DNA from 4 places in the Enterobacter sp. 3U4 genome. Region 1 is predicted to be linked to each of the others. Evidence: predicted binding sites of a transcription regulator. Region 1 holds the regulator's gene; each other region holds the start of a gene.
The links. The regulator CRP, encoded in region 1, controls carbon source genes, mostly activating them, when cyclic AMP is high. The targets are predictions, from matches to a motif close to ATGTGANNNNNNTCACAT.
Positions count from the first base shown of each region.

Region 1 (4,549 bases):
CAAGGGACGCGCGCGTGATTTCCTGCATGCCGCCGCTCGCGAAGGGGTGATGGTGCTGAACGCCGGGCCGGACGTAATGCGTTTCGCACCGTCGCTGGTGGTGGAAGACAAAGACATTGAAGACGGGTTAACCCGCTTTGCCGCCGCGGTCGCGAAGATCGTAAAAGGTTAATACGCCGTTCGCTTCAACCTGCGGGTTAGCCAAATCCCGTGATGCGGACGCTGACGCCATGCCACCGACGAAATGGTGTGCATGGTGTTCAGATGTCCCAGAACGCGCTGCAAATGCTGCTCCAGGGTGCTCATTGGCCCGTGGGTTAACGTTTCCGGCGCTTCCAGAATGTTCGAATCTCCCGACTCACCCGGCGAGTCATATTCCAGACGCTGCTGACACCGCTGCAACGCAATTTCACACGACTGCAAATATCGCTGCGCCAGATCCGACGTCAGCATCGTGTGCTCGCGCGCCAGCGTGGTCATGGCGTTAATATGCTCGACGATAAACTGGCTGTGCGTCACCCACAGCTTCATGTCTGCCAGATAGTGCGAGTTAAAGCCCGGCTCCTGCATCGCCTGGTTGAGCGAGTTAAACAGGGCGTTGTGCGCCTGGTTGACCTTCATGCGCTGATAAGCCAGCGGGGAAGGCTGCGGGTCATCGCTCAGGATCAGGCGAATAGCCTGCTGGTCGGCTTCCAGCGCGTCGTGGGCGTTCTGCCTCAGCAGCCCGCTCTGCCACTGCGGCCACAGCCAGACCATGCCGCCAAAGGCAATCAGGCAGCCGATCAGGGTATCAATCAGCCTGGCGATAATAAACTGTTCGCCATTGAGCGTGAGCAGCTGCAGGGTATATACCGCCGTCACCGTAAAGCCCACCATCGCCCAGCCGTAGTTTTTGCGGATAATCAGGTAGCTCACCAGCGTAATCGCCAGCATGCCAGCCAGGGTATAGCCTTCCGGCACGTGGAAGTGCAGCGTCACGCCCGCGATGATCAGCCCGGCCATCGTTCCTCCCGCCCGGTGCAGAATACGCACCCGCGTGGCGCCGTAGCCGTTCTGGGTGACAAACAGCACGGTCATTAAGATCCAGTACGGTTTCGGCAGATGCAGCGCCATGCCCATCAGGCTGGCGGTACTGAGCATCACGCTAATCCTTGCTGCGTTGCGCAGGGCGGACGATTTAAGAGAAAGATAGCTTTTGAGCGCGGGCAATAACGGCAGCCGTTTTTGCTTATCCGCCATCAGGTCGCGCGGATAAAGCGGACGCTGGGTGCGCAGCACGCGGGCGATGCGGCTGAAGTGCCAGGCGGCAAACTGCCCGACCGGGTTATCCGGGTGCTGACGAGCGATTTTCTCCAGCGCGCCGAGCTGTTTGTCCATGTTAAAGCGCGTGGGGTAGCGGTGATAGAGAATATCATCGGCCAGCACCCGCAGGCGTGCGGAGACGGTCTGCGCGTTCCAGCGGATCACCGCTTCGGCGTGGCTGCGCTCGACCAGCTTTTGCACCTCCTGCGGGTGGTGCAGGCTCACGGAGATATGCTCCTGCAGATCCAGCCCGACCTGAAAGGTGCGCAGCAGCCGCTTGTACTCGTGGTTCTTGTTGGCGGCGAGCATATGCAGCTGCTGATAGCACTGGCTTATCAGATCCACCACCTTCTGCTGGCGCGTCAGCAGGGGCGGTAAGGATTTTTCCGGATCGGTATGCTGGGTCAGCAGGGTGTATTTGGCTTCGCAGTACTCCGCTAGCTGCACATAGAGCAGGCTCAGGGATTCGCGCAGCGGCTGTTCCCGCCACAGCCAGAACCAGAACCAGTTAAACAGCCCGTACCATAATGTCCCCAGGGCGTAGATCAGCAGCGGCTCCCACACCGGCATATTCCCGGCGAGGCTTAGCGTGAAGATGGCCGCAATCAGCGACGCGGGAAGCAGGCGAGCGTGCAGCGAACTTATTTCCGCCGTGACGCCGAGCGTCATTGCCAGCACGGTCAGAATCAGCGGCAGCGGGATATCACGAGCCAGTAAAAGCTGTACGGCGAGGCTACAGCCCGCAAACAGGCAGCCACCGATAATCAGGCGTTTGAAAAAGCGCTTATGCGGCGTGTCCAGACCGGCAATGTTGCAGCAGGCGGGTACGAGGGAAAACAGCAGGCCTTGCTGAAGATGCCCGAGGATCAGGCCTATGGCCACAGGAAGACACAACACCAGCGTTTGTCGCAGTGCGTAGTTAACTTCCGGGTGATAGATCAGCCTGCGCCACATGGGGAATAGAGACAAAAACGGCGTGACACCTTGCGATGGCACGCCGTTTAAGCGGAATTAACGCGTTCCGTAGACCACGATGGTTTTACCGTGGGCGGAGATCAGGTTTTGATCTTCCAGCATTTTCAGGATACGGCCCACAGTCTCACGGGAGCAACCGACGATCTGACCAATTTCCTGACGGGTAATTTTAATTTGCATGCCGTCCGGGTGGGTCATGGCGTCTGGCTGTTTCGCGAGGTTCAGCAGGGTCTGTGCGATACGGCCGGTAACGTCCAGGAAGGCGAGGTTGCCCACTTTCTCTGAGGTGACCTGCAGACGGCGCGCCATCTGGGAAGAAAGACGCATCAGGATGTCAGGGTTAACCTGAATCAGCTGACGGAACTTCTTGTAAGAAATTTCAGCCACTTCACATGCTGTCTTTGCACGAACCCAGGCGCTACGTTCCTGGCCCTCTTCAAACAGGCCCAGTTCACCGATGAAATCGCCCTGGTTCAGATAAGAAAGGATCATCTCTTTCCCTTCTTCATCTTTGATCAGCACTGCCACCGAGCCTTTAACGATGTAATACAACGTTTCCGCTTTTTCACCCTGGTGAATCAGCGTGCTCTTTGATGGGTACTTATGAATGTGGCAATGAGACAAGAACCATTCGAGAGTCGGGTCTGTTTGCGGTTTGCCAAGCACCATGCGCTGTTATCCTCTGTTATAAGCTGTCACCAGAGTCATCAGATGCATCCGGACTCTGGGGTTGCAATCGAATTCTTACCCATACCTGGGAAGTCGGCTACCGTAACGTTTCGCAGCCAGTAAAGTTTGATGTCCTCTGCATACATGTGTAACGTCAATGTATTACTGTAGCATCCAGAGTGTTTTAGCATAGCTTTCGCCGCGTGTCTCCTGGTGTCTCGCTTCAGCATGATGCAGGTCGCCTTCCATTGCGAGAAATGTAACGCACGCGTAATCTGTCACCAAAAATGCAACGTTGGAGTTTAAGAATATGCAAGCGCGCGTGAAATGGGTTGAAGGTTTAACGTTCCTGGGCGAGTCCGCATCCGGACACCAGATTTTGATGGATGGTAACTCCGGCGATAAAGCGCCAAGCCCAATGGAAATGGTGCTGATGGCGGCAGGTGGATGCAGCGCCATTGACGTGGTGTCTATTCTACAAAAAGGGCGTCATGACGTGACGGATTGTGAGGTTAAACTCACTTCAGAACGTCGCGAAGAGGCGCCACGCCTGTTTACCCATATTAACCTGCACTTTGTGGTCACCGGTAAAGAACTGAAAGACGCGGCGGTCTCGCGCGCGGTGGACCTGTCTGCGGAGAAGTACTGCTCTGTGGCGTTAATGCTGGAGAAAGCGGTAAAAATCACGCATTCGTATGAAGTGATCGAGGCTTAAAACAAAGCCCGGTGGCGCTGCGCTTACCGGGCCTACAAAAGCTACAACTGCACGAACGTAGGCCGGATAAGCGAAGCGCCATCCGGCAACAAACGTCACGCAATCTGCTTCCCTTCCATCAGTCGCTCCACCAGCGGCGTCATGATGAGCTCCATCGCCAGCCCCATTTTTCCGCCCGGCACGACTAACGTATTCATGTGCGAAATAAACGAGCCCTGCAGCATCGCCAGTAGCCAGGGGTAATCAATGCCTTCAAGATTGCGGAAATGGATCACCACAAAGCTCTCATCCAGCGACGGGATGCTTTTAGCGGCAAACGGATTTGAGGTGTCCACCGTCGGCACGCGCTGGAAGTTGATATGGGTGCGGGAGAACTGCGGCGTCAGGAAGTTGATGTAATCCTCCATGGAGCGCACCACGGAGTCCATCACCGCCTCTCGCGAATGGCCGCGCTCGCTCATGTCACGCGTCAGCTTCTGGATCCACTCCAGGTTAACGATAGGGACCACGCCGACCAGCAGATCCACGTGGCGCGCCACGTCGTGTTGCGGCGTGACCACGCCACCGTGCAATCCTTCGTAAAACAGGACGTCGGTGGGTTCCGGCAGCGGTTGCCACGGCGTAAAGGTTCCCGGCACCTGATTCCAGGGAACGGCTTCATCATAGGTATGCAGATACTTGCGGGACTGCCCTTTGCCGCTCTGACCGTACTCGATAAAGGTTTGTTCCAGCAGGCCGAAGTCATTGGCCTCCGGGCCGAAGTAGCTGATGTGTTTACCCGAATCGCGCGCCTTACGGATGGCCATGTCCATCTCCGGACGCGTGTAGCGGTGAAAGCTGTCGCCTTCGACCTCCGCCGCTCGAAGGTTCAGCTGGGCGAAAATCTTG
Region 1 is NZ_CP136665.1:4,527,593-4,532,141, forward strand. It holds gene argD (bifunctional acetylornithine/succinyldiaminopimelate transaminase) at 1-172, shown strand, start outside; gene RVY89_RS21465 (YccS/YhfK family putative transporter) at 169-2,256, opposite strand; gene crp (cAMP-activated global transcriptional regulator CRP) at 2,314-2,946, opposite strand; gene RVY89_RS21475 (OsmC family protein) at 3,257-3,661, shown strand; gene RVY89_RS21480 (phosphoribulokinase) at 3,757-4,549, opposite strand, start outside.

Region 2 (4,549 bases), 2.0 Mb from region 1:
ACCGCTCCCGGACCAGTTTGCGCTGGCGGCGGAGTTCAGCACCAGCCGGATGACCATCCAGCAGGCAATGCGCCAGCTGATCGTCGAAGGGCTGGTCTATACCCGCCAGGGCCAGGGCACGTTCATCCGCAAAAACTTCCTCCAGCTTTCGCAGTGGGATCTCTCCGGCAGCGACTACTTTGGCGCGACCAAAACCTGGGCGCATCTGGGTAAGGTCACGAGTCAGGTGGTGCATTTCGAACTGCGCTTCCCGAACGAAAAAGAGCAGGCGTCGCTGATGATTAACGCCGATGCGCCGATCTACGACTTCATTCGCCTGCGTTTGCTGAACGGCGAACCGATGTCGCTGGATTCCACGGTGATGCCGATGAATCTGGTGCCGGGCCTGACGAAAAACCATCTTGAAGGTTCGGTATTTCAGTACGTTCAGGAGACCCTGGGGCTGAAAATTATGGGGTCATACCGGGTGGTGCGGGCGCTTAAGCCCAGCGCGCTGGACAGAGAGCATCTGGTCTGCGAAGAAACCGATCCGGTGCTGGAGGTGGAGCAGGTCATTTATCTGGAAGATGGCACGCCGCTGGAGTATGCCCACTGTCACTATCGGTACGACCACGGCGGGATTGTGATCGTGAATAACGGGTAAAAAAAAGCGGGCAACGAGGCCCGCTTTTTTAATACGCGTGATTAGTTCAGACGCACCGGCATACCGGAACGGTTCTGAATGGCCTGGTCAACAATCGCCGTTTCAACATCTGGCTGAGACGTTACCGCCTGTACCGCGCTGTTCAGCGTAACAGGAACGACTTCGTTGTTGTTGATCTGGTCTTCACTGGTGGACAGCGGGTTGTGCACTTCGATGTAGCGGCTGCCGTCTGGTTCAGACGTTGCTTTCACCGGTTCGTTGATGAACTGCACGCGCGTACCGACCGGCACGTTTTCGAACAGGAACTTGATGTCGTCGTTACGCAGACGCACGCAGCCGTGGCTCACGCGCAGGCCGATACCGAAGTTGGCATTGGTGCCGTGAATCGCATACAGACGACCAATGTACAGAGCATACAGACCCATCGGGTTATCCGGGCCTGCCGGCACAACGGCTGGCAGCGGTTCGCCCGCAGCGATATATTCCGCGTGCATTTTAGCCGTCGGCGTCCAGGTCGGGCCCGCTTTCTTACGCTCAACTTTGGTGGTCCAGTTCATTGGGGTGTCTTTGCCCAGCTGGCCGATACCGATTGGCAGCACGATCACGGTGTTGGTGCCTTTCGGGTAGTAATACAGACGCATTTCGGCGCTGTTGATCACGATACCTTCATGAACGGTATCCGGCAGGATCAGCTGCTGAGGGATATTCAGCACGGTACCTGCTTTCGGCAGGTACGGGTCAACGCCCGGGTTCGCTTCCAGCATGTTAGACAGACCCAGCTGGTACTGCGCCGCGAAATACTCCAGCGGCTGAGAGTTACCTTCAGGAACCGTCACCACCTGGTTTTGACCCACCAGACGGCTTCCGTCGGTCGGCAGGGGATACGTCACCGCAGACGCGGTCTTACAAAAACCTACTACGGCTAACGCCGCCGCAAAAAGCGCTGTTAATTTCATGTTCATGTTGTGCGAGGTATCTAAGCCATTCAGGCGATGAGTTGATAAGTCTGAATCTGTGATGGGAGCGCATTATATGTGCATTCCCGCTCACAGGGAATTCAGATGTGTACGAAATCACATTTTTTTCGATTTTGTTAAAGTTTAGTGGATTGCCGCAACACGGGATCTCAATTCGGAATTGTGGCATAATGCCGTGTTTATCACACTTTTCGCAGGAATCTCTCCGTGTTAGTTACCAGCAACGTCACTATGCAGTTTGGCAGTAAGCCGCTGTTCGAAAACATTTCCGTCAAATTTGGCGGCGGCAACCGTTACGGCCTGATTGGTGCCAACGGTAGCGGTAAATCCACCTTTATGAAGATCCTCGGCGGTGACCTGGAGCCGACCCTCGGCAACGTGTCGCTCGATCCTAACGAGCGCATCGGTAAGCTGCGTCAGGATCAGTTCGCCTTCGAAGAGTTCACCGTGCTCGACACCGTGATCATGGGGCACGCGGAGCTGTGGGAAGTGAAGCAGGAGCGCGATCGCATCTATGCGCTGGCCGAAATGAGCGAAGAAGATGGCTATAAGGTGGCCGACCTGGAAACGCAGTATGGCGAGATGGACGGTTACTCTGCGGAAGCGCGCGCGGGCGAGCTGCTGCTCGGCGTCGGCATTCCGGTAGAACAACACTACGGCCCGATGAGCGAAGTCGCGCCAGGCTGGAAGCTGCGTGTGCTGCTGGCGCAGGCGCTGTTCTCTAACCCGGACATCCTGCTGCTCGATGAACCGACGAACAACCTGGACATCGACACCATCCGCTGGCTGGAGCAGACGCTGAACGATCGCGACAGCACCATGATCATCATCTCGCACGACCGTCACTTCCTGAACATGGTCTGTACGCACATGGCGGATCTGGACTACGGCGAGCTGCGCGTTTATCCGGGCAACTACGACGAATACATGACGGCTGCCACCCAGGCGCGCGAGCGTCTGCTGGCGGATAACGCCAAGAAGAAAGCGCAGATTGCTGACCTGCAGTCCTTCGTCAGCCGCTTTAGCGCCAACGCCTCTAAGTCGCGTCAGGCGACGTCGCGTGCGCGTCAGATCGACAAAATCAAGCTGGACGAAGTCAAAGCCTCCAGCCGTCAGAACCCGTTCATCCGCTTCGAGCAGGATAAGAAACTGTTCCGTAACGCGCTGGAAGTGGAAGCCCTGGTAAAAGGCTTTGAGAACGGCCCGCTGTTTAAAAAATTCAACCTGCTGCTGGAAGTGGGCGAGAAGATTGCCATTTTGGGTGCCAACGGCGTGGGTAAATCCACCATGCTGAAAACCCTGGTGGGCGAACTGCAGCCGGACAACGGCACCGTGAAGTGGTCTGAAAACGCGCAGATTGGCTATTACGCGCAGGACCATGAGTACGAGTTCGAAAATGACCTGACCGTCTTTGACTGGATGAGCCAGTGGAAGCAGGAAGGCGACGACGAGCAGGCGGTGCGCAGCATTCTGGGTCGTCTGCTGTTCAGCCAGGACGACATCAAAAAGCCCGCAAAAGTACTTTCCGGTGGTGAGAAGGGTCGCATGCTGTTCGGCAAGCTGATGATGGAAAAACCAAACATCCTGGTGATGGACGAACCGACCAACCACCTGGACATGGAATCTATCGAATCCCTGAACATGGCGCTGGAGATGTATCAGGGCACCCTGATCTTCGTCTCTCACGACCGTGAGTTCGTCAGCTCCCTGGCGACCCGCGTGATCGAAATTACGCCAGAGCGCGTGGTGGACTTCACCGGTAACTACGAAGATTACCTGCGCAGCAAAGGTATCGACGGCTAAAAAAAAGCCGGGTGGAGGCTTCGCCTTACCCGGCCTACGTTCTGTTCCCTCTCCCTGTGGGAGAGGGCCAGGGTGAGGGCATCAGGCCGCACTACAGCACCCACTCGCTCCCTTCAACCCCGTTCACCCGCAGCGTACGTTTTTCCCCTACAGGCAGCGACACCTTAAGCGCTTTCCACGCCGGACGATAATCCCCACGCGCGTTGACCTTCAGGTTGATGGTTGCGCCATCGCACACCATTTCCCATTCCACCCACAGCGCATTGCCGTTCTGGTAGCCCCAGCTTTCGCCGTCGTCTTCAAACAGCATGCCGGAGGTTGTGCCGACGCCCTTCACCGGGAACAGCTTCAGCTCGCGGGTGGTATCTTTTTCGGCATTTACATGCGTGATGCGCTCGCTCAACGGCAGGCCGGCTCCGGCGCGCACCAGCAGCGGCAGTTTTTCCAGCGGCGCGTCGAGAACGATCGACTGGCCGCCAGCGAACCACGCGTGGGTGTAAAAATCGTACCAGCCGGTGGCGTTATCCGGCAGCCAGACGCGGCGCTCGCGCTGCCCGGCTTCGACGACGCTGGCGACCAGCAGGTCGCGGCCCAGCAGGAAGTCATCGCACTCTTCGAAGGTCTGCGCATCGTGCTCGTGGTCGAGGAAGGTCGGGCGCAGCATCGGCTCGTCGTCGGCGTGCGCCTGCCAGAGCAGGGTGTAGAGATACGGCAGCAGGCGGTAGCGCAGCTCAACCGCGCCGCGAATGGCAGGCGTGACGCCCGGATACATCCACGGTTCGTTCACCGTGTGGTCATCGTTCCACGAGTGAATGGTAAAGCGGGGGTGCATCACGCCGTTCTGCACCCAGCGCACGAACAGCTCGGCGTCCGGCTTATCGCCGGAAAAACCGCCCACGTCATGGCCGACGTTGAACAGCCCGGACAGGCTCATGCCCAGCCCCATGCGGATGTTATAGCGCAGGGTGTCCCAGTTGGTGCGGTTGTCGCCGCTCCAGGTCTGAACGTAGCGCTGCATCCCGGCGCAGCCGGAGCGGGAGATGAGATACGGACGTTTTTCCGGCGCAAATCGCTGCTGCGCTTCCAGCGAGGCGCGCATCATCAGCAGCGGCATCACAGGGCGAAT
Region 2 is NZ_CP136665.1:2,512,893-2,517,441, reverse strand. It holds gene RVY89_RS12020 (GntR family transcriptional regulator) at 1-643, shown strand, start outside; gene ldtB (L,D-transpeptidase) at 685-1,605, opposite strand; gene RVY89_RS12010 (ABC-F family ATPase) at 1,828-3,423, shown strand; gene RVY89_RS12005 (glycoside hydrolase family 31 protein) at 3,515-4,549, opposite strand, start outside.
Region 2: a site for CRP is predicted at 1,705-1,722, ahead of RVY89_RS12010 (ABC-F family ATPase). Genes of this name have one in related genera too.

Region 3 (4,549 bases), 1.2 Mb from region 1:
GCCATAGGCGTTGCCTGCTGCTGGCACAGGTGCAGGCAGGTGTCGCACTGCTGGCAGTCGCTCTCCTGCCACCAGACGCGCCCGGCCTGAATGGTCAGCGCGTCGTGCGGGCAGTGGAGCACGCAGTCCCCGCAGTCGTTGCAGCGGCCTATCGTCCACGGGTTGTGGCAGGTTTTACAGCGCAGGTTGCAGCCCTGCAGGAACAGGGCCAGGCGGCTGCCCGGCCCGTCCACGCAGGAAAAAGGAATGACCTGACTAACTAAAGCGCATCTGCTGTTCATGGCTAATCACGCGCGGCTGACGTTCCAGAATGCGGGTATTGCGTGCGGCTTCTTCCCCCAGCCACGTGGTGTTCGTTCTCGACCCTGCATCCCGGTATTTCTCCAGATCCGACAAGCGAACCATATAGCCGGTGACGCGCACCAGATCGTTACCCGCTACGTTGGCGGTAAACTCACGCATACCCGCCCTGAACGCGCCCAGGCAGAGCTGAACCACCGCCTGCGGGTTGCGTTTTACCGTTTCATCCAGCGTCAGGATATCGCTTATCCCGGAAGCGTAGTGCTTGTGATGGGGAGCCACCGCCAGCAGGTGGCTGATGGGATCCGGCTCGTCGCCGTAGGGCAGGCGAGCGCCTGGCGTGGTGCCCGAATCGGAGCTGATCCCCGACTGCGCATGAAGCATCGCGCGTTGCTTCCAGCCGTGTTTAACCGGCGTGTTTTCCACGAACGCCGCAAGCTGTGCGCTGATGCGATAGCCCAGCGCGTTGGCCTGCTCATCTTTGCCGTAACGTCCCGCGATGCCTGTTTTCTCACAGAGCGCGTTTACCGCTTCTGCCAGACCGTGCATGCCAAACATCGGCACAAACCGATCGGCATCAATCAGCCCCTCTTTTACCAGGAAGCTATTCTCAAAGAAGCCAGATTGTTCGTACAGGAAACCGCAGCGGGCATCAATGATGGCCACTTGCTGCTGGCAGTAGTGCGGAAGGGCGCGAGTGAAGAAGTCCTCAATAGACGTGCTACGTTCAGCAATGGCTTTGAGGTTAAGGCGCACCAGGGTGCTGCCACCGCCTGCAAGTGGCAGGGAGTTGTAACAGCTCACCACGCCATAACGGCCTTTTGTGAAAATTTTATCATTCACCGGGCCATTAGAAATATGCGGTTTGCTGCATTCACATATGTTTTTCGCCACCTCAAGCAGTAAATCATCCGGGGTGATCTCTGGATCAAAAATAAAGGTCAGGTTCGGCGCGACCTGCTTCAGCTCTGCATCGGCACGCAGAATGGCTCGGGTGATGGGGCCGTCAGCAGGCCCGATGTTTGCGTGCATAAACGCATCCGGCAGCGTACGGTCGAGATAGCGCCAGAAACGTTTTATTCGGCTATTGATTTCTTCTTGTGTTAGAATTCTAACATATGGTTGCAGCAACTCATCAAGCTGGCCGAGATAGACCGGCATCGATGTGACGGACGGAACATGGTGATAGAGGATGGTTAACAGCGAGAGGGCATCGTCGAGATCTTTCGCGCCTTCCAGCTCCAGCCATTCTGAACCGTTAGCCAGAAATTTTGCGTAGTCCGGCAGAACGTAACGGGGTTTGTAAGGCGCATGGCCTTCGAACATGTCGCAGATAAACCCTTCGTCCAGAGCGGCTCTTGCGGCCTCAGGAAGTGCCGGATACGGCAGGTTGTTTTCCGCTTCCAGCGCCAGAAAATGACGTTTTTGTTCCGGGGTTAACACCGGGCTTGTCACAATGTTCTGGCAACGTTGCTGCAGGGCGTCGGGGCCGGAGTGGGGCATATTCGCTTCCTTGAATGTTCTGCGGATGATGAACGGATTGTAGAAAGCCTGCCTGTTGTCGCTTTTGATCCCACAGGGGGTATTGCTGCTTTAGTCGGCAATTTGCGTACGAAAGTTTGAAGAATATCTCATTACAGTAATGCAAATTTGTACGCAGTTTTCATTAACTGTGATGAATGTCGAAGTGTGGATGCGGGTGAATGTTAGAATACTCACAGACCCGCAAGGTAAAATTTATACGGCACTGCCGTTGGAGAATGTTATGACCGATTTAACTGCAAGCAGCCTGCGCGCGTTGAAACTGATGGACCTGACCACCCTGAACGATGACGACACCAATGAAAAAGTCATCGCCCTGTGCCATCAGGCGAAAACGCCGGTGGGTAACACCGCCGCCATCTGTATCTACCCGCGCTTTATCCCGATTGCCCGTAAGACGCTGAAAGAGCAGGGCACGCCGGACGTGCGCATTGCAACCGTAACTAACTTCCCGCATGGCAACGATGATATCGAGATTGCGCTGGCAGAAACCCGCGCGGCGATTGCCTACGGCGCAGACGAAGTTGACGTGGTGTTCCCTTACCGCGCGCTGATCGCCGGCAACGAGCAGGTCGGTTTTGACCTGGTGAAGGCCTGTAAAGACGCGTGTGCGGCGGCAAACGTGCTGCTGAAAGTGATCATCGAAACCGGCGAGCTGAAAGAAGAGGCGCTGATTCGTAAGGCATCTGAAATCTCCATCAAAGCCGGTGCGGATTTCATTAAAACCTCTACCGGTAAAGTGCCGGTTAACGCCACCCCTGAAAGCGCGCGCATCATGATGGAAGTGATCCGCGACATGGGCGTGTCCAAAACCGTCGGTTTCAAACCCGCGGGCGGCGTGCGTACCGCCGAAGACGCGCAGCAGTTCCTGGCGATTGCCGACGAGCTTTTCGGCGCCGACTGGGCCGATTCCCGTCACTACCGCTTCGGTGCGTCCAGCCTGCTGGCCAGCCTGCTGAAGGCGCTGGGTCACGGCGACGGTAAGAGCGCAAGCAGCTACTAAGTTTGAATTGCCGGGTGGCGCTACGCTTACCCGGCCTACCGGATCGTGGTCGGGTAAACCGTACCCGCCGCCATTCACCCGATTCCTCATGGGGGTTACCGTGTTTCTCGCACAAGAAATTATTCGTAAAAAACGTGATGGTCATGCATTAAGCGACGAAGAGATCCGCTTCTTCATCAACGGCATTCGTGATAACACCGTCTCAGAAGGGCAGATTGCGGCTCTGGCGATGACCATTTTCTTCCACGATATGTCGATGCCTGAGCGCGTGTCGCTGACCATGGCGATGCGAGATTCAGGAACCGTTCTGGACTGGAAAAGCCTCAACCTTAACGGCCCGATAGTGGATAAACACTCCACCGGCGGCGTGGGCGACGTGACGTCTCTGATGCTCGGCCCAATGGTGGCAGCCTGCGGCGGTTACATCCCGATGATCTCCGGGCGCGGCCTGGGCCACACCGGCGGTACGCTCGACAAACTGGAAGCCATTCCGGGCTTCGATATCTTCCCGGATGACAACCGCTTCCGCGACATTATTAAAGACGTTGGTGTGGCGATTATCGGCCAGACCAGCTCTCTTGCTCCGGCAGACAAGCGTTTCTACGCGACCCGCGACATTACCGCGACCGTTGACTCCATCCCGCTGATCACCGCCTCTATCCTGGCGAAGAAACTGGCAGAAGGGCTGGACGCGCTGGTGATGGACGTCAAGGTGGGCAGCGGTGCGTTTATGCCAACCTATGAACTCTCAGAGGCGCTGGCCGAAGCGATCGTTGGCGTCTCCAACGGCGCGGGCGTCCGCACTACCGCACTGCTCACCGACATGAACCAGGTGCTGGCTTCCAGCGCCGGTAACGCCGTCGAAGTGCGTGAGGCCGTCCAGTTCCTCACCGGCGAATATCGTAACCCGCGTCTGTTTGACGTCACCATGGCGCTGTGCGTTGAGATGTTAATCTCCGGCAAGCTCGCCAAAGACGACGCAGACGCCCGCGCGAAGCTGCAGGCGGTGCTGGACAACGGCAAAGCGGCGGAGATCTTTGGCCGCATGGTCGCGGCGCAAAAAGGCCCGACCGACTTCGTCGAAAATTACGCGAAGTACCTGCCAACCGCGACGCTCAGCAAAGCGGTGTATGCCGATAGCGAAGGGTTTGTCTCCGCGATGGACACCCGTGCGCTGGGTATGGCGGTGGTCTCGATGGGCGGCGGCCGCCGTCAGGCGTCAGACACCATTGATTACAGCGTCGGCTTTACCGATATGGCGCGTCTGGGCGACAGCGTTGACGGTCAACGTCCGCTGGCGGTAATCCACGCCAAAGACGAAGCCAGCTGGCAGGAAGCGGCAAAAGCGGTGAAAGCGGCAATCAAGCTTGACGATAAAGCGCCGGAAACCACACCGACTGTCTATCGCCGTATCACCGAATAGCGGTATACTGATCTGATCGATAATTTTTGAAGCACTACGTACGGAGAACAATTATGAAACGTGCATTTATTATGGTGCTGGACTCATTCGGCATCGGCGCAACCGAAGATGCAGAACGTTTTGGTGACGTGGGTTCCGATACCATGGGTCACATCGCGGAAGCCTGTGCGAAAGGCGAAGCGGACAACGGTCGTAAAGGCCCTCTGACTCTACCTAACCTGACCCGCCTTGGGCTGGTGAAAGCGCATGAAGGCTCTACCGGTAAAATCGCAGCCGGTATG
Region 3 is NZ_CP136665.1:3,305,266-3,309,814, reverse strand. It holds gene RVY89_RS15830 (YjjW family glycine radical enzyme activase) at 1-281, opposite strand, end outside; gene RVY89_RS15825 (YjjI family glycine radical enzyme) at 256-1,803, opposite strand; gene deoC (deoxyribose-phosphate aldolase) at 2,066-2,845, shown strand; gene deoA (thymidine phosphorylase) at 2,946-4,268, shown strand; gene deoB (phosphopentomutase) at 4,322-4,549, shown strand, end outside.
Region 3: a site for CRP is predicted at 1,918-1,935, ahead of deoC (deoxyribose-phosphate aldolase). Genes of this name have one in related genera too.

Region 4 (4,549 bases), 950 kb from region 1:
TCCCAGCGGGCCGGCCAGCACGCGCTCACGTACCGGCAGAGGACGTTTTGCCTGCCGACCTTTCAGCGCAAGCTCAACGGCGGCCTCCAGCAAAATAGACTGCGGCACGACGTCATCGACCAGACCGGCTTTCAGCGCCTGACGGGCACGCAGCTGTTTACCGGTTAAGATCATCTCCAGCGCCGTGCTCACGCCCACCAGGCGCGGCAGCCGTTGCGTTCCGCCGGATCCAGGCAGCAGCCCCAGCTGCACTTCCGGCAGACCCAGAACGGTTTTCGCATCGTCAGTACAAATCCGGCTGTGACAGGCCAGCGCCAGCTCAAGCCCACCGCCCAGACAGGCACCGTGGATCGCGGCAATGACCGGGATCGGCAGGCCGTTGATCTCCGCCATCACCTGCTGACCCTGACGCGCCAGCTCTTCGGCTTCCAGAGCGCTTTGCGCCCGGGCGATCATGTTGATATCCGCGCCGGCGATAAAGTTATCGGGCTTGGCAGAGATAAACACCAGGCCGCGAATCGCTTTGTTGTCGCGGATCTGCTTTAGCATCGCGCGCACCTGAACACCAAATTCGGCCTTCAGGGTATTCATCTTTTCATCAGGCACATCAATAGTGATAACGGCCACGTTATCGAGGCGAACCGTCAGATTAAATGCAGATGGCAGATCCATTATTCAGCCTCCAGAACCATTGCTGCGCCAAGGCCACCCGCCGCACAGGCGGTAACAAGGCCAAACCCGCCGCCACGGCGACGGAGTTCATGTAATGTTTGCGTGATCATTCGCGCGCCGGTGGCGGCAAACGGATGACCATAGGCGATAGAGCCGCCAAGCACGTTGAATTTACTCTGATCCACTTCGCCTGTGGCATGGGCGCGGCCCAGCACATCGCGCGCGAAACGCTCGCTTGCCAGCAGCTGGACGTTTGCCAGGGTTTGTGCAGCAAACGCTTCGTGCATATCAATCAGGGTTAAATCAGCCAGCGTCAGCCCTGCTCGCTCCAGCGCCAGCGGCGTAGACCACGCCGGACCTAACAGCATGTCCTGCCAGACATCAATGGCGGTGAAAGCATAGCTGCGTAAATAACCCAGGGGTGTAATGCCCAACTCCTTCGCGCGGGATTCGGTCATCAGGATCACGGCGGCGGCCCCGTCCGTCAGCGGTGTACTGTTTGCTGCCGTCACGGTGCCGTGCTTGCGGTCAAACGCCGGGCGCAGTTTTGCGTAATCCGCCAGCGTTGAGGTGCCGCGAATATTGTTATCTTCGACAAGCGGTTCGCGATAGGGAGGAATATAGGCGGTCATGACCTCGTCGGTCAGCTTGCCTTCCGACCAGGCTTTTGCCGCAAGCTGATGCGAGCGATGCGCCAGCGCATCCTGTTGTTCACGGGTGATGCCGTAGGTTTTCGCCATCTGTTCGGCGGTATCGCCCATGCGCAGGCCGGTAGAATATTCCGCTACGGCAGGGGGAACAGGCATGAGGTCGCGCAGACGTAAACGCGAGAAGAGTTTGAGTTTCTGACCCGTAGTACGGGCTTTGTTAGCATCGACCAGAATACGCGCCAGCTTTTTACTGACCCCAATCGGCAGTACCGAAGAGGAGTCCGCTCCACCCGCTATCCCGGCGCGAATAGTACCCGCCATCAGGCTTTCGGCGACGTTAGCCACGGCCTGAAAGCTGGTTGCGCAGGCGCGGCTGACGCTGTAGGCATCGGTATGCACGTTCATCCCGGTACCGAGGACGATTTCACGCGCAATATTGGGAGCTTCAGGCATCTGCACGACCTGACCGAATACCAGCTGTTCGATGACCTCAGGCGGAATTTCGCTGCGAGCCAGCATCTCCCCCACTACCATTTTCCCCAGGTCGACGGCCGGTATGCCATGAAACGCCGTTGCCTGACGCGCAAACGGCGTGCGCAACCCACTGACTATGGCAATGCGATCGCCCTGACGGGTAATAAGCGGTAATGCCTGACTCATAACACTCCCCTGTAAAAAAAATTTTCGCAAACATAAAGTGGTCTGACCTGATAATAGTCTTAACCATTTTTTTACATTCAGCCAATCGGGGAAACGAAAAAGTGCGAGCTAAGGCACAGAGAAGAAAAAGAAAATGCCCCGAGGTAAAAGCAAAACGGTAACCCGTAGGTTACCGTTTTTAGTGTTTGCTCCCTCTCCCGTGGGAGAGGGCTGGGATGAGGGCTCCAGACCGCAGGGATTAACGCAGGCCCAACTGAAAAATCAGCGTTTCTGCTTCGCAGGCGAAGACAAAGTCGATGTCCAGCTTCACGCCGCCTTCCACTTCGGTAAAGGTCGACTTGATTTCACACGGATCGGATTCAACGTCACGCGCACGCTTGCTCAGCGCGGCCAGGGTCTCTTCCGCTTCGTTGCGGTTGGTGAACACACGGCTGTAAGACGCGGTGCAATCGGAGTTGTCCATGATGGTCCCAACATCCATACAGCAGCAAACCGGGGTTTCATCAGCACTGCATTTACTCATAGCTCAATTTCCTCTGTATTCGCGCAGCGCGCGAGATAGACACGATGCTGATATTTTACGCCCCAGCGCGGGTGCTCTCCAGCCGTTAATGGCGCAAAAACGGATAAGTGACCAATATCACACTAAAAAATGATCTAAAACAAAAACCACCCTTTTGGGTGAGTCGCGATGGTCACAATTTTGCCAACCAGATCTCGTTTCGCGAAACATGTTTGAAAATATTAATAAACAAACTTGCAACATTCAGGCTGGTCAGACCTATACTCTGGCCACTGGTCTGATTTGTCTGTCATACCTCAGACCCTACACTTCGCGCTCCTGTTACGGTATGTAACAAATATTGAATAAAAATAACTCAATGAGGTTATGGTCATGAGCCAGAAAACCCTGTTCAACAAGACTGCGCTGGCAGTCGCAGTGGCACTCGTCTCCACTTCCGCATGGTCAGCGGGCTTTCAGTTAAACGAATTTTCTTCCTCTGGCCTTGGCCGCGCGTATTCGGGGGAAGGTGCGATTGCGGATGATGCGGGTAACGCGAGTCGTAACCCCGCGTTGATCATGATGTTTGATCGTCCCACTTTCTCTGCCGGTGCTATTTTTGTCGATCCAGGTGTTGATATCTCAGGTCGTTCCCCGACAGGTGCCAATCTGAAAGCGGATAACATTGCCCCAACGGCATGGGTTCCAAACATGCACTTCGTGGCGCCAATTAACGATCAGTTCGGCTGGGGCGCATCCGTGACCTCTAACTACGGTTTAGCAACCGAGTTCAATAACGACTATGCAGCCGGGGCGTTTGGCGGTAAAACCGACCTGGAAACCTTGAACCTGAACCTGAGCGGTGCTTACCGTCTTGATAATCACTGGAGCTTCGGCGTTGGCTTTGACGCTGTGTATGCTAAAGCGAAGATCGAACGTTACGCGGGCGACCTGGGTAAAGTCGTTGCTGGCTCAGGTGCGCTACCGCCAGCACTGGCACAGCGAGTGGCTGGTATCCCGGCAGACACTCAAATCGCTTATCTGAAGGGCGACGAATGGGGCTTTGGCTGGAACGCCGGTATCCTCTATGAACTCGATAAAAACAACCGTTACGGCTTTACCTACCGTTCCGAAGTAAAAATCGACTTTGATGGAGATTACAAAAGCAGCCTCCCTTCTGCCTATAACCAGATCCTCGGCAACTTCGGCCTGCCGATGGGTACCAATGGCCAAACCACTGGCGGCTCTCTGAGCCTGCACTTACCAGAAATGTGGGAACTGTCTGGTTATAACAAAGTGGCACCACAGTGGGCGGTTCATTATAGCCTGACCTACACCAGCTGGAGCCAGTTCCAGGAGCTGAAGGCAACCAATAGCAACGGCGACACGCTCTTCTATAAAGATGAGAGCTTCCGTGATGCTTACCGCATCGCGCTGGGTACCACCTACTATATGGATGACAACTGGACATTCCGTACCGGTATTGCCTTCGATGACAGCCCGGTACCTGCCGACAAGCGTTCCATCTCTATTCCGGATCAGGACCGCTTCTGGCTGAGCGCAGGTGCGACCTATGCATTCAACAAGGATGCCTCTATTGATGCGGGCATCTCTTATATGCACGGTCAAAAAGTTAACTTCAAGGAAGGTCCGTATGAGTTCTCTTCCGAAGGTAAAGCCTGGCTGTACGGCATGAACTTCAACTACGCGTTCTAATCGCACTGGAATCAAAAAAGGTGAGCATTGCTCACCTTTTTTATTTACTCCGAATCGATATCTTTTAGTTCGTTTTCGATCGCCTTCGCGTTTGGATTCTCTTCCGGCTTCAGCTTACCGCCGTTGGCAATAAAGTCATGATTCTGGAAATACGCTTCACGTACCATAATGTACGGGTCAGAAGACTGGCGCAGTAGACCATCAGAGTCGAGGAGTTGCGCGCGGGTTTCAATCCCTTCCACCGTCCATTTACCCACCGACAGCGGCCATGTCAGCCACGACAGAACCGGATACAGCGTATCGACCATATCACCGCCATCATCACGCACGGTGAAGCTGCCATAGAACG
Region 4 is NZ_CP136665.1:673,557-678,105, reverse strand. It holds gene fadJ (fatty acid oxidation complex subunit alpha FadJ) at 1-672, opposite strand, end outside; gene fadI (acetyl-CoA C-acyltransferase FadI) at 672-1,982, opposite strand; gene RVY89_RS03235 (YfcZ/YiiS family protein) at 2,221-2,505, opposite strand; gene fadL (long-chain fatty acid transporter FadL) at 2,878-4,200, shown strand; gene mlaA (phospholipid-binding lipoprotein MlaA) at 4,245-4,549, opposite strand, start outside.
Region 4: a site for CRP is predicted at 2,611-2,628, ahead of RVY89_RS03235 (YfcZ/YiiS family protein). Genes of this name have one in related genera too.